2 regions of the Leucobacter sp. NPDC058333 genome follow, and region 2 is predicted to be linked to the other one. Evidence: predicted binding sites of a transcription regulator. Region 2 holds the regulator's gene; the other holds the start of a gene.
The links. Region 2 encodes HrcA, which represses chaperone genes, less so after heat shock. Its sites were predicted from a motif close to TTNGCACTCGNNNNNNNCGAGTGCNAA; they were not measured.

Region 1 (5,846 bases), on a different contig from region 2:
GCGTAGGTCGCGACGTTACCGCCGATCACGTCGACCGCTGCAAACGCCGGGTCGGACTTGATCTTCGCGATGATGTCGAGCACACCCTTGCTGTCACCGTTAGCGGTGTCGACAACGAGCACGTCAACACCAGCGTCGACGAGCTCGCCAGCACGCTTCCAGGCATCGCCGAAGAAGCCAACCGCCGCGCCGACGCGCAGCCGACCGGCCTCGTCCTTGGTTGCGAGCGGGTACTGCTCTTCTTTGTCGAAGTCCTTCACGGTGATGAGGCCGGTGAGGCGCCCCTCGCCATCAACGAGCGGCAGCTTCTCAATCTTGTGCTTACGGAAGATCGCGGCGGCGTCTTCGCGGGAGATGCCCCGCGGCCCCGTGATCAACGGCATTCGGGTCATCGCGTCTTCGACTCGCACCTGCGAACGATCCTTCAGATCGATGAAGCGCATGTCGCGGTTGGTGATGATGCCGAGCAGCACATCGTTCGAGTCGACCACCGGCAGGCCGGAGACGCGGTACTCGCCGCAGAGCGCATCGACCTCAGCGACCGTGGCATCGACCGACGTCGTCACGGGGTTCGTGATCATGCCGGCCTCGCTACGCTTCACCCGGTCGACCATTTCGGCCTGATCCTGGATTGAAAGATTACGGTGCAAGATGCCGAGGCCGCCGTAGCGCGCCATCGCCACTGCCATCCGGGTTTCGGTGACCGTGTCCATCGCCGCTGAGATGAGCGGAATGTTCAACCGAATGCGACGCGTGAGCTGCGTAGCAGTGTCAGCCTCACTGGGGATGACGTCGGTGTGCGCGGGCAGCAGCAGCACATCGTCGTAGGTCAGACCGGTGAACGCGAAGGGGTCACGCTGTTCCATGGAACCTCTATCTGTGTGGTGGGTGGGACTCTCAGAGATTCGCGGGCGACCGGGATGCGGCGCCCGTACCGTGTCTCAGTCTAAGGGAATAGGGGCGGTGTTGATCTGCGCCGTCGGCGAACGGCGAATCTGGATCACCATGTCGACGATCAGGATCACGAGCGCGATCCACACGCCGATGAACCCGATCCAGCGTCCCGTCGTAATCTCTTCGTGGGTGACGAGTGCACCGTAGAAGAAGGCAATAATCGGGGTCAAGAACTGCAGGAAGCCGATATACGACAGTGGCAATCGGCGGGTGGCCTCTCCAAAGAGAATCAGGGGTACTGCCGTCACGATGCCGCTGAACAGCACCAGCGTCGACACTCCCGTGCCGAATGTGAAGGCCGTCAAACCCGTCGTCGCCGCGATCACCCCGAGTTGCACCGCTGCGATCGGCAGAGTCGCAAACGTCTCGATCGTGAGCCCGGTAATGCCATCGACGGATTCGCCAGCGTGCTTATGCACCGCACCGTACAGACCAAACGAGAGTGCGATGCCGATCGCGATCCAGGGGAAAGAACCATAGGCGACCGCAGCGATCACGACGCCCACACCCGCTATGACCACCGCAATCCACTGCAACCGGCTGAGTCGTTCCTTGCGGAAGACGACACCGATCAGAATGGTGAACAGCGGATTGATAAAGTACCCGAGCGCGGTCTCGAGCACGTGGCCGGTCATCACGCCGATGATGAAGATTTGCCAGTTCGCGTAGAGGAACAGGGCTGACAGCGCGAACCAACCGAGCAGCCGAGGGGCGCGCAGGATCACACGAACGCGCGACCATCCTCGCGTCGCAGTGACGAGCAACAGGCAAAAAATAAGCGTTGTGGCTACTCGCCACGGCACAACCTCGAGCGGGCCGACCATCGCAATGAGGCCGAAATAGAAGGGGAACGCGCCCCACCAAAGGTACGCGCCGAGACCGAATACGAGGCCGGCACGTGTTCGCTGCATCGAAATAGTCTACTGCCGGGCTGCCCGCAAAAACGACAGCGCCCCCGATGATCCGTCCGGATCATCGGGGGCGCTGAGAAACGCTCCGCTGTTAGCGGGTGACGACCGCGAGAATGTCGCGAGCCGAAAGCACGAGGTAGTCGTCGCCGCCGACCTTCACCTCGGTGCCACCGAACTTCGAGTAGATCACGATGTCGCCGACGGAAACGTCGAGCGGGATACGGGTGCCCGAGTCAGAGACTCGGCCGGGGCCCACTGCAACAACCTCGCCCTCCTGGGGCTTTTCCTTGGCGCTATCGGGAATCACAAGACCGGAAGCGGTGGTCTGCTCTGCCTCGACCTGCTTGATAACGATACGATCCTCGAGCGGCTTAATGGCGACCGACACGGTTGACCTCTTTCCAATGTCTGAAGTGGTTACACGCCCGCCCATGCGAGCGCGTCTACCTACAGAGTCTATGGCTCTCGTTGGCACTCGTGCAAGGGGAGTGCCAACGTGTCGGGCCGGGATCGCCGACAGCGAACGAAACCGGGTGCCTAGAATGGGTATACGCCCTGCGATGGCTCCACCGACAGGCCCGTCGCGTGCACCATGCAATTCGACGCCTACCGATGGAGAAGCCATGTCAACACCGCAGTTTCCCGAGCAGCCCACCACTCCCCTCCCTGATTTGAGCCAGTCCCAGAATCAGACTCAGCAACTCGGCCAGGCGCAGCCCCAGGGTCAGCCCTACGGCCAGCCGAGCCAGCCTTACGGCCAGCAGGCCCAGCCGACCACACAGCAGCCGACGAGCTACCCAGCTCAGCCCGCGCAGCCCGCGTACGAAGCTCAGTACGCTGCCGTTCCCACTGGCACCACGCTTGACAAGACGAACACGTTCGCGTTCCTCGCAATCATCCTCGCCTTCCTCAGCCCCATCGCTGGCATCGTGTTCGGCCACATGGGGCTCAGCCAGATCAAGCGCACCGGCGACGCCGGCCGCGGTATCGCGCTGACGGGTCTGATCATTAGCTACGCCTACTTCGTCTTCGTGCTGCTCTTCTTCATCTTCTACATTGGGCTCCTCATCACGGTATTTGCCGGTCTCGGCAGCGCAATGTCGGGGCTCGATTCGTACTCCTCGTACTGAAAATGAGTGATGCGCTGAGCGCATCGGCGCGGCTCCGGAACACAGTTCCGGAGCCGTCTGCCGTTTCTACGGGTCCGCCGCCCGGCTGGGACTGGCTGCTGAGTCCGGAAGGGCTCGCTTCCCTGACCGAGGTGAGCGCGAATCTCGCTGGCGGCACTTCCGTCGACGCAGAGAACCGGCGATTACGCGCCGCTGGTCGCGCTCCCGAGGAGGTCGCGGCACTGCTGACACAGGCGAAGCTCCGCGAGAAAGCTGTTTCAAAGTTCGGCGGCCTCGCCAACGAACTGCTGTTCACCCAAGCAGCGCTGGAACAGGCGACAAGGATCGCGGTCGCCCGGGGTCATGCCGCCCGCTTCGCAGTCGCCGGGTGCAAGCGAGTCACCGACCTCGGCTGCGGCATCGGCACAGAGTCCATCGCACTTCTTGAACACGGCGTGACGCCGTCACCAGTCGAACTCGACCCGTTCACCGCGCGTGTGGCACAGCACAACCTCGCAACCGTCGCGGCTCGGCTCGAAGTCGCAGCACCGTCGGTGTGTGCGGCCGATGCGACTTCGGTGCGACTGGACGACGTAGACGGCGCATTTCTCGACCCAGCCCGGCGTACCGCCGGGCACCGCGATACTCGCCGAATCGCTTCCCCCGACGATTACTCACCCTCGCTCACCTTCGCTTTCGACGTCGCTGAGCGGCTACCAACGGGCGTCAAGCTCGGGCCGGGTCTTGACCGTTCGCTCATTCCGGATCACGCCGAAGCCCAGTGGGTGTCCGTCGACGGACACGTTGTCGAAACGGCACTGTGGTTCGGGTCCCTCGCGCGCCCAGGCGTCGCGCGAGCAGCGCTCGTGCACCGTGCTGGGCACACGCACGAGATGACCGCTGCGGCCGACGCTCCGGATGTGGATGTTCGTACGCTCGGAGATTACCTCTACGAACCAGACGGTGCGGTGATCCGCGCTCGCTTGATCGGTGCACTCGCGATCGAGCTTGGCGCCGGAATGCTCAGCGACGGGATTGCCTATCTCACCGGAGACACGCACGTCGAGTCGCCGTTTGCACAGTCGTTCCGCGTACTCGAGCAACTTCCGGCGAAAGAAAAGGAGCTGCGCCGGGCGCTTTCGGCGCGCGGCATCGGCACCCTCGAGATCAAAAAACGCGGCACTGACGTTGACCCCGCAATGCTGCGCAAGCGGCTGAAGCTCAGCGGCCCAGAGAGTGCCACCATCGTGCTGACCCGCGACGCGAGTGGCAGGCACATCGTGCTCCTTATGGAGCGCTGCTAAAGCTTCGGACAAACAGATGGCGGGCCAGAAACCAAGGTTTCCAGCCCGCCATCTGGGTGCTCGTGATCAGGAACGACGGATCACGAGCCAGCGTTCACGAGTGAGCGCTGGTTAGTAGTTAACGCTCGAGCACGAGACCGTCTGGCCGGCAATCTCGGCGGTGTCAGCGCCATTGGCACACTGATCGACGGCGCTGAGGCCAACGCTCAGAGCAACAAAGAAGAAGATGGTGACGATCACGCCGATGACGAACGCGATAGCACCGGTGATGATACCGGTGAGCGACAACCCCTTCGACTGTCCCTTGCGCAGCGCGAGGATGCCGAGGATCAGCGCGATGATGCCGCCGACGGCACCGGCGATCGGAACCCAGCTGAAGATCAGGCTCAAGATGCCGAGGATCAGAGCGGTGAGGGCGAGACCCTTCGCCTGCGTCGGCGCGCCACCGTAAGCGGGCGGCGTTGGGGCAGAGCTGTACGAGGGCGCCGATGGCGCGGCAGGAGCGGACGGTGCGGGCGGCACCGGGTTCGATTCGTGCTCGTTTCCGGGCAGGTTGTCAGACATGAGTCTCCTTCGGTTGGTGATAAATAAGGCGTTTCCCCAATTCGCTCTTCAAAGATAACGTTCAGGTTCGCTGTTTGCCTATATTTCGCTCGCGCGTGGTGAGCCCTTGACTTGGCTGCGCCATGGATTTAGCGCATGTGCACCTGCTGCACGGGCAAGGTGGAATCTGCGCCGAAGCCCAGTCCGGACGGCGCGTGGCCCGCCGCGACCAGCTGCGCACCAAGCGAAGCGATCATGGCACCGTTGTCTGTGCACAGCGACAGTGGCGGCACTCGCAGCTCAACGCCTGCCGCTTCAGCCCGCTCCGCCGCAAGTTCTCGCACGCGCGCGTTTGCCACGACGCCGCCGCCCAGCAGAAGACGAGGCACGCCTAAATCGCGGCAGGCTGCGATGGCTTTTGTAAGAAGCACATCTGCGACAGCCTCCCTGAAGCTGGCGGCGACATCCGCGACCGGCACCTCGTCGCCGGCGGCGACACACTTCTCAACCCATCGGGCGACCGAGGTCTTGAGACCTGAGAACGAGAAGTCATAGCGGTGCCGCTCCAGGTCTTTCGGCAGTGTGAGACCGCGCGGAAAACGTATCGCGTTCGGGTTGCCGTCAGCCGCAACCCGATCGATCTGCGGGCCACCGGGGTAGGGCAGGCTTAGCACGCGCGCCACCTTGTCGAATGCCTCCCCCGCAGCGTCATCGATCGTCTCGCCGAGCAGTTCGACGTCGTCGACTAGATCGCGCACGAGAAGCAGCGACGTGTGTCCCCCGGAGACGAGAAGTGCGACCGTGGGCAGTTCAAGCTCCCCCGGCTCGCCGACTGCACCCCTCAGACCCTCGCCGCGCAACAGGTCGGCGCCCACGTGCCCGACGAGGTGGTTCACCGCGTAGAGGGGTTTGCCGAGCGCGATAGCCAGAGCTTTGGCCGCTGCGACGCCGACCATGAGCGCGCCGGCCAAGCCGGGACCTGAGGTCACAGCAATCGCGTCGAGTTCGTCAAGCGCAACACCCGC
Region 2 (5,846 bases):
GCTCGGATTCGGTTTCCGATGCGGCTTCCTTGGGCTCCTGCACCTCGAGATCATTTCTGAGCGCCTGCGGCGCGAGTTCGATCTCGACCTGATTGCTACGGCCCCGAGCGTGATCTATCAGGTCACGACCGACGACGGCCGCGAGATCACGGTGACGAACCCGTCAGAGTATCCCGACGGAAAAATTTCCAGCGTGCGTGAGCCCGTGGTGAAGACCGCGATCCTCGCCCCGAAGGACTATGTCGGCGCGATCATGGAACTCTGCCAGAGCCGCCGCGGAAATCTGCTCGGAATGGAGTACCTCGGTGAGCGTGTGGAACTGCGCTACAGCATCCCGCTCGGCGAGATTGTGTTCGACTTCTTTGATCACCTCAAGAGCCGCACGCAGGGGTACGCGAGCCTCGACTACGAGCCAATGGGTGATCAAGAGGCGGATCTCGTGAAGGTCGACATCCTGCTGCAGGGTGAGGCAGTCGACGCGTTCAGTGCGATCGTGCACCGCGACAACGCCTACTCGTACGGCACGATGATGGCCGAACGCCTGCGCAAGCTCATCCCGCGTCAGCAGTTTGAGGTGCCAATTCAGGCCGCCATCGGTGCACGCGTGATCGCCCGAGAGACGATTCGCGCGATCCGCAAGGACGTGCTCGCGAAATGCTACGGCGGCGATATCAGTCGTAAGCGGAAGCTGCTTGAAAAGCAGAAAGAGGGCAAGAAGCGCATGAAAATGGTGGGACGCGTCGAGGTGCCCCAGGAGGCATTCATCGCGGCGCTCTCCGGGGATGTGGAGGGTAAGGAAGGTTCGAAGCGATGAGCAAAGAACAGCCGCCCCGCCGCAGTAGCCACGTTGAGATGCCGGTCGCGTATGCCGCCGTTGGTGCCTCGAAAGATCCTGACATCGTGCGTTATCCGCCCGAAGGCATGACGCCCTACGAAGAGGAACTGCGTCTCGGCAGCGGCCAGGAGCGATTCCTGATCGCGTCGAGCCTGTTGATGACCTGGGGCGCCCAGCGCGGCGCCGGAGTGCGCGTCACCGACATTGTGCGCGGGTCCGGATCGGAATACGTGGGTCCGAGCTTCACGGACGACGGCATACCCGAAGCCGCGAGCGAAATCGAAGAGCAGTTCGGCCCAGACGGTGAACCCTACCTCGTCGCCGGGACAACCGCGGTGCTGCACACCGAAGGTCAGGATCCCCGCAGCGTTCTGGTGATCTACACCGTTGACGAGGAACGCCGCGTTGGATTCGCCTGGGGTACGTGCGACGAGGCTGGCGCCGTTGGCGAGCAGCGCTTCGTCATCGAGTTTCGCGCGGACGACACGGTGTGGGCGGTGGCGCGCGGATTCGTCGCAGCACCGAAGAACGGCCTGCTCGGTCTCCGCGGACGCGCCGACGTGCGTACCGCTCTCGACGCAGTGAAACTCCACCTGGCTGCGCTCGCACCGGGTGCGCAGCCGGTCCAGGGACTGGGATCGGATGCCGAACCGGAAGCGGACATCTCGACGGTTGCGACGCCCGAATCGGAGCCAGCAGTGGCCGAGGAGTCGGAGGCCGCAGTGGCTCAGGAGACGGAGCCAGAGACTCCGCCTGAATCCCCGCTCAGTACGGAATCCGAGAACGCGCCCGCGCCTGCGCCTGCGCCTGCGCCTGCGCCTGAGCCAGAACTTGCGCCTGAGCCTGAGCCTGCGCCCGAGCCAGAACTTGCGCCCGCGCCAGAAGCCGAACCAGAGCCCGAACCGGCAGTGTCCACTCACAAGCGTCGGCCGAGCAAACGCCAGTGAGCGTGTCGTCCGCGGCGCGTGACCGCGAGAGGACTCTCGGTGCCAAGCGCGCTGCCTGAGGGTGATCCGGCTCCCGAAGACGGCTCGCTGCCTCCCGAGGTGGCGGAGGGAGCCGAGTCCCGCAACTTCGGGGTCTACGTGCACGTGCCCTACTGCCGGGTGCGCTGCGGGTACTGCGACTTCAACACGTACACCGCGAGCGAACTCGGCGGCACGACCCGCGGCGACTACGCTGCCCAGGTGGGCGTTGAGCTTGCGCTGGGCGCCGGCGTGCTGCGGCGAGCTGGGCTTCCCAAACGACAGGTCTCGACGGTGTTCTTCGGCGGTGGCACCCCCACGCTGTTGCCAGCGTCAGACCTGGCAGGCATGCTGGGTCGCATTCGCGCGGAGTGGGGCTTGGAACCTGGGGCCGAGGTGACGACCGAGGCGAACCCCGATTCGGTCGATGCCGAGTACCTGCAGACGCTTGCGGCAGCGGGCTTCACTCGCGTGAGCTTCGGCATGCAATCGGCGGTGCCGCACGTGCTCGCGACGCTTGACCGTACCCACACACCCGAGCGGGTGCCGCTCGTCACGCAGTGGGCGCGCGACGCCGGGCTACAGGTGAGCGTTGATCTCATCTATGGCACGCCAGGAGAGAGCCTCGCCGACTGGGAACGCTCGATCGACGCGGCGCTCGCCTGCGCGCCAGACCACATCTCGGCGTACGCGCTGATCGTCGAGCGTGGCACGAAGCTTGCGGCTCAGATTCGTCGGGGAGAGGTGCCAGAACCCGATGAAGATCTGCACGCTGAGATGTACGAGCTCGCTGATGCGCGCTTCGCCGCGGCTGGCTTCTCCTGGTACGAGATCAGCAACTGGTCGCGCACTCCCGAGACGCGGTCTCGCCATAACCTGTCGTACTGGACGGGCGAGGACTGGTGGGCGGCAGGCCCCGGCGCGCACAGCCACGTTGGCGGTGTGCGGTGGTGGAATGTGAAGCATCCGGGCGCCTACGCGCAGCGTATCGCTCAGGGCGTATCACCGTCTCACTCCCGCGAAACACTGGCTGCTGAATCGCGTCGAGAAGAGCGCATCCTGCTCGAGACGAGGATCGCCGAGGGTCTCCCATCTGACGTGTTGACGGGGGAGGAGCGCCGAGCCATCCCGCAACTCATCGCAGACGGGTTGCTTGACGGACGCGCCGCGATTCGCGGGCGCGTGATCCCGACCCTGCGAGGCAGACTCCTTGCGGACACCGTTGTGCATCGCTTACTCGGATCGTGACGTTTCGGCTGCGCTAGACTTAGCACTCGGAACAAGTGAGTGCCAGGGTCAGGAGGGGCGATGGTTTCGGAGCGCAGCCTCGCGGTGCTGCACGCGATCGTGAGCGACTATGTGTCGTCGAACGAACCCGTCGGCTCGAAGGCGATCGTAGATCGGCACAGCTTCGGCGTGTCAGCTGCGACGATCCGCAACGATATGGCCCTGCTTGAAGAAGACGAGCTGATCGCGCAGCCCCACACCTCGTCGGGTCGTGTGCCCACTGACAAGGGGTACCGCCTGTACGTCGATACGCTCGCGCGTATTCGTCCGTTGACCGCGGCGCAGCGCGCTGCAATCGAGCGCTTCCTCGGTGAATCGTCCGATCTCGACGACGTCATGGCACGCACCGTGCGCATGCTGTCCCAGCTCACGAATCAGGTTGCGGTGGCGCAGTATCCGTCGCTGCGGCGCACGGTGGTGCGACACATCGACCTCGTTGCCATCGGAGAAGACCGAGTGCTCAGCGTGCTCATTTTGGGTAGCGGCGTCGTCGAGCAGCAGGTGGCCTGGCTGCCTGCATCTCGCGTCACCGAGGCCTGGGTGCGCGGGCTGCGCCAGCGCATCGCCGATGTCGCGATCGGCAATGATCTGGAAACGGCTACGGCGGCGCTCGCGACGCTGGAGGCCGACCTCGCGGAGTGGTCGGAGCCCGACGAGATTGATCTGATGCGCCGCGTGCTCGCGGTCGTGCTGGGTCAGTTGCAGGCGAACCGCACCGATCGCATCGCGGTCGCCGGTGCTGCGAACCTCTCGCGTACCGATGGCGAGTTCGCGGGCTCACTGCCCGTCGTGCTTGATGCGATCGAAGAGCAGGTCACACTCCTGCGGCTGTTCGGCGAACTGGTGCACGACGGTCGCGATGTGTCCGCGTCGATCGGACGCGAGAACGAGGCCTATGGCCTCTCTGAGACGTCGATCATCGCCTCAAACTACGAAGACGGCATCGCCGTTTCGAAGCTTGGGGTGCTCGGGCCGCTGCGCATGGATTACGCGGGCAACATCGCAACCGTGCGTGCTGTGGCGCGGTACCTCAACAGATTCCTGGGGGAGGAGCGGTAGCCGCCGCTCTTCCCACCCTTTTCAACGACTCAATCTACTGAACCTGAGGAGCAAAACAGCGTGGCCGATCATTACGAGACGCTCGGTGTGACCCGCGAGGCGACCCCCGAAGAGATCAAAAAGGCCTACCGGCGCCTCGCGCGTCAGTTGCACCCTGACGTGAATCCGAGCGAGGAGGCGTCAGAGCAGTTCAAGGGCGTGACCCACGCGTACGACGTGCTGAGTGATCCCGAGCAGCGCCAGCGTTACGACATGGGCGGATCGCAGGCGGGCGGTGCCGCGGGCTTCGGCGACATCTTCGAAACGTTCTTCGGGGGAGGCGGCGGCTTCGGTGGCGGCCAGCGCGGCCCTCGATCGCGCTCCGAGCGCGGCGATGACGCGATGATTCGCGTCGACGTGTCCCTCGAAGACGTCATCTTCGGTACCCAGCGCGAGATCACGGTCAATACTGCGGTGCTCTGTGAGGTCTGCCAGGGCAGCTGCTGCCAGCCCGGCACGCATCCCGTAACCTGCGATGTGTGCGGAGGCCAGGGGCAGGTGCAGCGTCAGGTGCGTTCGCTGTTCGGTAACGTCGTCACGATGCACCCGTGCGGCAGCTGCCAGGGGTATGGCACGATCATCGAAAACCCATGCGTCGAGTGTGCGGGCAAGGGTCGCGTTCGCGAGCGGCGCACGTTCCCGATCGACGTTCCCTCCGGCATCGATACCGGCACGCGTCTGCAGATGCGCGGCGGCGGCGAGGTCGGCCCAGGTGGCGGGCCGAACGGTGACCTGTTCATCGAATTCCGCGTGATGCACCACGACATCTTCAGCCGCGACGGCAATGACCTGCTCTGCACGATGCAGCTGTCGATGACCGACGCGATTCTCGGAGCTGACGCGAAACTCACGGGTCTCGACGGCGAGGTTGAGGTTGAGGTCGAGCCCGGCGTGCAGTCGGGCGACATGCTCACGGTGCGAGGCCGCGGTATTCAGGGCCTCCGCAGCACCACGCGCGGCGACCTGAAGATCGCAGTGCAGGTCGCGACGCCGACGAAGCTCTCGAACCGCGAGAAAGATCTGGTGCGCCAGCTCGCCTCGTTGCGCAAGGACGAGGCGCCGCACCTTGGCGAATTCCATCAGGGATTCTTCGGCAAGATTCGCGACCGCTTCTTCCGTCAGGGCTAACCTTGGCGCACCTCTACTACCGCGAGGACCTTGCGGGCTCGAGCTTCGAGCCCGGGTCACTCGTTGAAATCATCGGTGACGAAGCGCGGCACGCGGTGCGCGTGAGCCGGTTGCGAGTGGGGGAGCGCACGAAGGTCGGCAATGGCGCTGGGGTGCTCGGTGAGGGCACGGTCGAAGACGTTGCAAAAGATCGCTTCAGTGTGCGCGTCGAGCGACTTCTTCACGGTGCGCAGGCTGAGCGCGGCGGGCGAGAGACCCTCCCGCGGTTGACGCTGGTGCAGGCCCTCGCCAAGGGCGACCGCGATGAACGAGCCGTCGAACAGGCCACCGAATTCGGGGTCGACGCCATCGCGCCCTGGCAGGCAACTCGTTCGGTGTCGCGCTGGGATGGCGCTGGCGGTGGCGAGAAGACGGCAAAGGGCCTCGCGAAGTGGCGACGCATCGCTCGAGAAGCGGCGAAGCAGTCGATGCGAGCCAGCATTCCCGAGGTGCGGGAACCGCTCACGCTGGGTGCGCTGCGCGAACTCGCCGCG

Region 1: the regulator HrcA is predicted to act here: its motif matches at 2,334-2,360, upstream of groES (co-chaperone GroES).

The regions. Positions count from the first base shown of each region.
Region 1 is NZ_JBHXHV010000001.1:1,128,458-1,134,303, reverse strand. It holds gene guaB (IMP dehydrogenase) at 1-866, opposite strand, end outside; gene rarD (EamA family transporter RarD) at 942-1,865, opposite strand; gene groES (co-chaperone GroES) at 1,957-2,253, opposite strand; gene ACFWHR_RS05355 (DUF4190 domain-containing protein) at 2,489-2,995, shown strand; gene ACFWHR_RS05350 (SAM-dependent methyltransferase) at 3,118-4,278, shown strand; gene ACFWHR_RS05345 (DUF4190 domain-containing protein) at 4,390-4,842, opposite strand; gene tsaD (tRNA (adenosine(37)-N6)-threonylcarbamoyltransferase complex transferase subunit TsaD) at 4,971-5,846, opposite strand, start outside.
Region 2 is NZ_JBHXHV010000003.1:473,603-479,448, reverse strand. It holds gene lepA (translation elongation factor 4) at 1-814, shown strand, start outside; gene ACFWHR_RS12715 (DUF1990 family protein) at 811-1,782, shown strand; gene hemW (radical SAM family heme chaperone HemW) at 1,822-3,048, shown strand; gene hrcA (heat-inducible transcriptional repressor HrcA) at 3,109-4,146, shown strand; gene dnaJ (molecular chaperone DnaJ) at 4,207-5,313, shown strand; gene ACFWHR_RS12695 (16S rRNA (uracil(1498)-N(3))-methyltransferase) at 5,316-5,846, shown strand, end outside.